One region of the Pseudoalteromonas sp. T1lg24 genome, then DNA from elsewhere that is predicted to be linked to it. Evidence: riboswitches for the same ligand, from Rfam matches in the RefSeq annotation. Region 1 holds a riboswitch; the other holds the start of a gene.
What was found. Region 1 has a riboswitch for lysine ahead of lysC (lysine-sensitive aspartokinase 3). Riboswitches for the same ligand answer to the same signal wherever they lie in the genome.

Region 1 (3,421 bases):
AAAATCGCCAAAATCAAAGCGTTTAATTAGGGCTTCAATCAGTGACCAGTTCTCTACCAAGGTTGCTAGAATTCTTTTAGGTGGGATCATATTTATCCACGTTAACTTGATATCTATCCAAAAAGTAAATTTTTTATAAAAAAAATGTGTAATTAGACTAAAACCGTAGTGGTTTTAGGTAATCTTCAGTGCTACACTTCGCGCCGCTCAACAGGCTTCTTATCGACCGCAGGTTGGGTGTTCGTTCAAATTTTTAACTCAACTCTACAGGTTAAAATAACAAGATGGTGTCAGGTGTTATTCTCGCGCTGATAATAATCGCATTCGTGCTGATTGTTATAGAGGATATTATCCATGTAAACAAAGCCAAAACAACGCTATTTTTTGGAACTTTGTGCTGGATTATTCTCTTTATTTCCCCTTTACATGGGCAAAGTCCAGAATCTGTTCAAAAAGAACTCGATCATAATATTTTAGAAATTGCGACCTTGTGGTTGTTTTTGATGGCAGCGATGACCTTTGTTGCATATTTAAACTCCAAAGGGTTTATTCAAAGCTTGGTGCATAGGGTATTGCCTAATGAAATGAGCGAACGCAATTTGATGTATTTAATCGGTGCGTTTGCATTTTTCTTCTCGTCGATTTCTGACAACATCACCGCAACGCTGATATCGCTGGCGGTTGTGATGTCGTTAAAGCTTGATGCCAAAAAACTCATTAAGTATGCCACGCTTATTGTATTTGCAGTGAACTCAGGTGGGGTATCGCTTATCACTGGTGATGTAACTACTTTAATGATTTTCCTTGCTGATAAAGTCACCATTGCTAACTTGTTGTTGCTTGTGGCTCCTGCAGCGTTATCGGTATTTATTTTAGCGGCGATGCTAAGTATGGGCATGAAAGGCACCATTACTTTTGAAAAAGTAGAGCTACGCCGTATTGAAAAAACCGATATCACCATTGCCTGTATTTTTGTTTCGACCATCGTAGCGACGCTGATGTTTAGTGTGTGGTATCACATTCCGCCATTATTAACCTTCTTATTTGGTTTATCGCTAATGTTCTTAGTTGCGCAATTCTTAATGCGCAAAAAAGACGTGAATAAAAAGATCATCGATTACGTGCGTGAAATTGAGTACGACACCTTATTATTCTTTGTAGGTGTGTTACTACTTGTAGGTGCGATGAAAGAGATTGGTGTGTTGAATCAATTTACCCACCTTTATGAAGTGCTTGCACCTGAATATGCAAACTACTTTATGGGTATTTTGTCAGCAGCGGTTGATAACGTACCGCTTACCGCAGCACTTTTAAAAGCAGATATCGTAATGGATACACGTCAGTGGTTAACCTTTACCTATGCAACCGGTGTAGGCGGTTCAATGCTGATTATCGGTTCAGCTGCGGGTATTATTGCGATGAGCAAAATTAAGGAGCTTACCTTTGTAAGTTACCTACGTATGTTTATGTATTTGATGATTGCCTACACCATTGGTTATTCATCATCGTATTTAGTTGGTTGTTTATTTCTTAATTAGTGATTGACAGCTAGACGGCTAAACGGTAAATTTCAAGAGCCTTCTTTTTAGAAGGCTTTTGTTTGTGTGCTTATTAAGTATTCAAACACAGAAGAGGTGCATTAACCAGGTAGTAGATTCGAGGGCACATTCCCGACGACGGTCTATCAGGGGGTTAACTGCCGAGGAGTGATCTGGATTTGTGGCCAGCTTGCTTCGGTTCTAGAAGTTGAATCTTCGGGACTGTCACCTGTAACAGGTGGAGAGCTTCTGGCAGAGACTATCCTGATGTAATCAATCACGTTCCTTGCCAAGTTCTCCTTATTAAGATTTAAAGGAGAGACCGTGTCTAATTCGAGTATTAATGTAGCAAAATTTGGTGGTACCAGTGTCGCAGAATATGACGCTATGGTGCGCTGCGCCGAAATTGTTATATCAAACCCAAGCACCCGTTTAGTTGCCGTAAGTGCAAGCTCTGGTGTTACCAATCATTTAGTAAGCCTTGCAAATGACGATTTGACGGACGCTACGCGCCAAGAACATATTGACGCCGTGGTAGCTATTCAGCACAAAATTACTGAAAAACTCACATTAGATGACGACATTACCGAAGGTTTTTTAGCAACACTTGAAGCGTTTAAAACCTTTGCATTACAAAACGAATTTGATGACAAAGCAAGCGACGAGCTATTAAGTTTTGGTGAGCGTTTATCATCGTATTTATTTACCCAAGTTTTACGCAGCTTAGGCGCACAATCGCTGCGCTTTGACGTACGCGAAGTGCTAGCGACCAATTCACATTTTGGTAAAGCAGAACCGAATGTTGAACGCACTCGTGAATTAGCACAAGCAAACTTATTGCCGTTATTAAGCGAAAACATTGTAGTTACCCAAGGTTTTATTGGTGCAAATAGCCAAGGTGATACAACTACGCTTGGCCGTGGTGGCTCTGATTACAGTGCAGCATTATTGGCTGAAGCGGTTGACGCAAAAGCGGTTTACATTTGGACAGACGTAGTGGGTATTTTTAGTACAGATCCTCGTTTATGTGCAAAAGCAGCACCGATTGCAAAGCTGAGCTTTGATGAAGCGGCAGAAATGGCAACCTTTGGTGCCAAAGTATTGCACCCAGCCACAATTTTACCAGCAAGTCGCAGTGGCATTAGTGTGTTTGTTGGTTCAAGTAAAGCGCCAGAGCAAGGCGGCACATGGATTGAGAAAGAAAAATCAGAACAAGCGGGCATTCGCGCGGTAACCCAGCGTAAAAACCAAATATTATTAACGGTAAAAAGCCCAGAAATGCTACTTGCTAGTGGCTTTTTAGCACGTGTTTTCACTATTTTAGCGAAATACAATATTTCAGTAGATTTAGTTACTACCTCTGAAATTAGTGTTGCGTTAACGCTTGATAATGCGCCAAATGCATCACGCCCGGAGCTTGATCAAGCTTGTCTTGATGAGTTAAGCGAGTTTTGTCATGTAACGGTTGAGAATAATTTAACCTTGGTGGCATTAATCGGCTCTGAGATTCAATTACGCCATGGTGAAATTAACCTAATGGGTGTACTCAGTGATTTTAATATTCGTTTAATTTGCCATGGCGCAAGTAAGCACAACCTGTGTTTCTTAGTTGAGCAAACTGAATCAGATAACGTGGTGCAAGCGATTCACAGCCGTTTGCTCGAAGCCTGTTAAATCACCTTTAAGCAAAACTTCAACAAGCGCTGGTGGCTGTTTAACAGTGATTGGCGTTGCAATACTAAAATCAAACCCATTAATTTGGCAGCTATAGGCTGCTAAATTATGTTTTGCATAACCGTGATATACATTAGGCGAAAGCAGCTGGGCAATTGGCATGGCAACAGCTTTAGCAAGGGCCTCTTTTAATGTCCAAATACGAAAAA
Region 2 (3,421 bases), on a different contig from region 1:
GTCTTCAACAATAATATTAGATGTTGAACCGTCTGGTTCGACTACAAAACTTAGTTGCACCCAACCTTCTTTACCGTTACGCGCAGCATTAATTGGATATTTAGGCGGCACACGTTCAATTGCCTCAGCATTGACAATGGTATTTAAGTGAAGCTGTTCGGTTTTGTTTGCTAAATCAGATGTATCAGCTGCACTCAAGGCACTTGCAGACAGCGTTATAAGCGGTAATAGAATCATTATCTAAGTCCTTTTATATTCGTGGCGTTCACCAACTCTTTACGTCTATGTTCAAATATTGCGCTGAGAAAATGACATACTAATAAGGCGGAATTTATCTGATAGTGCTATGTCACATCGATAATTTGGGCCTAGTTAGTATGGCTTTTAGCGCACTAGAATAATAACAATTACAGTGAGTTGGAGTTACTCTTCATTGAAGTAGATTACAATACTGCCGCCACTAAGTACACTACCCTCGTTGTAATGCAAGCCAATGCCGATATTATCAAACCAAGATGTCCACGGCCGAGTGTCAATTAATAAGCCGCCACCGTACTCATAATAATGGCCTGTGCTAAAGGCGCTACGTGCGTCTCCACCCAAATCAACACGCTGAAATTTAAGATAGATTGACTCTGTATGTTTTAATTTTTGGTCGAGCTTAATGGTTGCCCTAACGCTATTCGCAAAATACCAACCTGATGGGGTTGAATCACGTGTTGCATCATCACCACCAAACCCTTTACCAAAGAAGTGGTTATAGCTCGACTTAACTAACCAATGACCCCAACGACTGGCTTTTCTGCGACTGAGAGTTAACCCCATATCGGTTAACACTGAGTTTGCAGTTGTATTAAAATAAATACCTTCCACTTCTGCTTTAGCCGCGCGGCTTTCAGGGCTGTTGTAGTCATGAATATTGTCGTAGTGCATCACATGCGCACCAATTGAGCCTTCTAACAACCAATTATCGTAACGATACAGCGCTGTTTCATAATCGGCATAAGCGGTGAAGATTTGATCATGGCTATCGTCGGGAATGGTCACATCATCCAGCAATATTTCTTGCGATTGTGAAATATAAGAAAAGTGCGTGTTTATGCGTGAATCTTCGTCTAACGTGTAGGTATAAGGCAGTGCAAATACTTGTAGCTGAGTTCTTAAATCAACACTTTTATCGCCCGCATCATCACCGAGTTGCTCTAAAATATTAACCGGGTCAAAGTTACCAAAGCCAAAGCGCACTACGTCAGAGTCACTTAATACTACCGAGGACGCAAACGATTCCTCATAGGCTTTTTTCACCGATGCATCGCATGGCAAGGTTATAAAAACGCACAACAGAAATACTAACTTTCTCACAACTAACGATTTTTACTTAATTTCAACGGCAATAGCCGCTAGTTATATCATTAAACATCATGCGATTGCAGTGCTCTAAAATAAATTTTATTGACATTTAGACGTCCAAAATGTTTCAATTGCCGCTCAATCACCCTATTTTACGTTAGTGGCTATTTAAAATAGCGGCTAGCTTAGGGCTGGAAGAGGTGCGTTATTCAGGTAGTTCAGTTGAGGGGAGCAAACTCCAAAGACACTGAATGAGGGGAATTAACGCCGAGAGATAAGCTTTTTTGCTGATAACTTATCTCGGGCGCTTGGGCTGAATCCCGGCGACTGTCACCAATTACTTGTATTAAGTAAATATGTTTGGTGGAGAGCTTCTGGTCTTAGAAAAATAAGGCCATTCGCCTTATCTATTTTTTAAGTCCATTGCTCTTCGAATTTTTAGTTGTTCGAAGCTGGACTAAGCCTTTCTCTTATCCCTTCTTCGAACACATATTAAGTTCGCTAGAGATGAAATCACAATTTAATTTGACGCAGTACCCGCTGTGGACTGCATTAGTCACCCCCTTCACTGAGACGGGTGAAGTTGACTATGACAATCTTGCGCAATTAGTAGCAGATCAACAAGATGCCAACAATGGCATTTTATTACTCGGCAGCACAGGTGAAGGTTTAGCATTAACCATCGCAGAGCAGCAGCAAATCGTGCGTTTTGTCTGTGACTTATCGCCGACTGTACCCTTGATGGTTGCCGTAGGCGGGGTTAACTTACCGCAACAACTTGAATGGTTAGAGTTCTGTAACCAACAACCGATTGACGCACTATTACTAGGCTCACCACTTTACGCTAAACCCGGCATTAAAGGCCAAATTCAGTGGTTTGATGCTTTACTCAGTGCCACAGAACTTCCTTGCATGTTGTATAACGTGCCAGGACGCAGCGCCGTGGCACTTGCACCTGAACTGTTATCCGCATTAAGTCATCACACTAATTTATGGGCTTTAAAAGAGGCCAGTGGTGACATTAGTAAATTTGAAGTATTTAGAAGCAGCAATCCTAATGTAGCTATTTACAGTGGCGATGATGCCTTAATGCCATATTTTGCCCAAGCTGGCGCAAAAGGTTTAGTATCGGTTGCTGCTAACGCATGGCCTAAACAAACCGCAGAGTTTGTTCGCAGATCGCTTTTAGGCACACCAAACCTGTTTACTACTTGGAGCGACGCGGTAAATAGCTTATTTGAAGTAGCTAACCCTGTGCCGGTAAAAGTGCTAATGCACCAACAAGGCAAGCTCAACACCCCTAATTTACGTCCACCGCTTACCCATCATGAGCTGGAATCACCTGCAGCAATTCTCGCTGCTAATCAAACAATTTTATCTTGGAATTAAGAGAGAAGTACTATGAACTGGCAAGAACTATTAAAAAACCTAGAAAACGGCACCTTACGCGCAGCAAACCAAGATGAAAATGGTAACTGGCACGCGAACGTTGAAGTTAAAAAAGGCATTTTAGATGTTTTCAAAAATGGTACTAACACTGAGTTTCCAGGTGGTTTTGTAGATAAAGATAACCTTGCTGTACGCGGCTTTTCTGCACAAGAAGGTGTACGCATGGTGCCAGGTGGTACGAGTGTTCGCCCAGGTGCCTATGTTGCAAGCGGCACAGTGATTATGCCACCAGCCTATGTGAATATTGGCGCTTACATCGATACCGGCACTATGGTTGATAGCCATGCATTAGTAGGCTCATGCGCTCAAATTGGTAAAAACGTACATTTAAGTGCTGCAGTGCAAATTGGCGGTGTATTAGAGCCTGTTGGCGCAAGCCCTGTAGTAATTGAAGATGATGCATTTATCGGCGCAGGTTGTGTCATCGTTGAAGGCGTTGTAGTTAAAAAAGGTGCGGTACTAGCACCAGGCGTGCGTCTTTCTGCGACTATTCCTGTTTATGACTGTGTAAATGAGCGCGTTTTAGAAAAAGGCGAACCAATTCCAGAAAATGCGATTGTTATTCCAGGTTCACGCCCTTCATCAAGTGAATGGGGCCGCGAGCAAGGCTTAAGCATGTCAT

Region 2: linked by a shared signal. The riboswitch ahead of dapA (4-hydroxy-tetrahydrodipicolinate synthase) and the one ahead of lysC (lysine-sensitive aspartokinase 3) in region 1 are both predicted to bind lysine.

Annotation. Positions count from the first base shown of each region.
Region 1 covers NZ_PQCB01000016.1:106,358-109,778, forward strand. Annotated here, with positions in the region: gene C2M30_RS07820 (hypothetical protein) at 1-90, opposite strand, end outside; gene nhaD (sodium:proton antiporter NhaD) at 285-1,538, shown strand; lysine riboswitch at 1,622-1,795, shown strand; gene lysC (lysine-sensitive aspartokinase 3) at 1,926-3,212, shown strand; gene C2M30_RS07835 (4'-phosphopantetheinyl transferase family protein) at 3,162-3,421, opposite strand, start outside.
Region 2 covers NZ_PQCB01000034.1:379,969-383,389, reverse strand. Annotated here, with positions in the region: gene C2M30_RS21255 (energy transducer TonB) at 1-237, opposite strand, end outside; gene C2M30_RS21250 (Solitary outer membrane autotransporter beta-barrel domain) at 424-1,362, opposite strand; lysine riboswitch at 1,538-1,732, shown strand; gene dapA (4-hydroxy-tetrahydrodipicolinate synthase) at 1,858-2,739, shown strand; gene C2M30_RS21240 (2,3,4,5-tetrahydropyridine-2,6-dicarboxylate N-succinyltransferase) at 2,752-3,421, shown strand, end outside.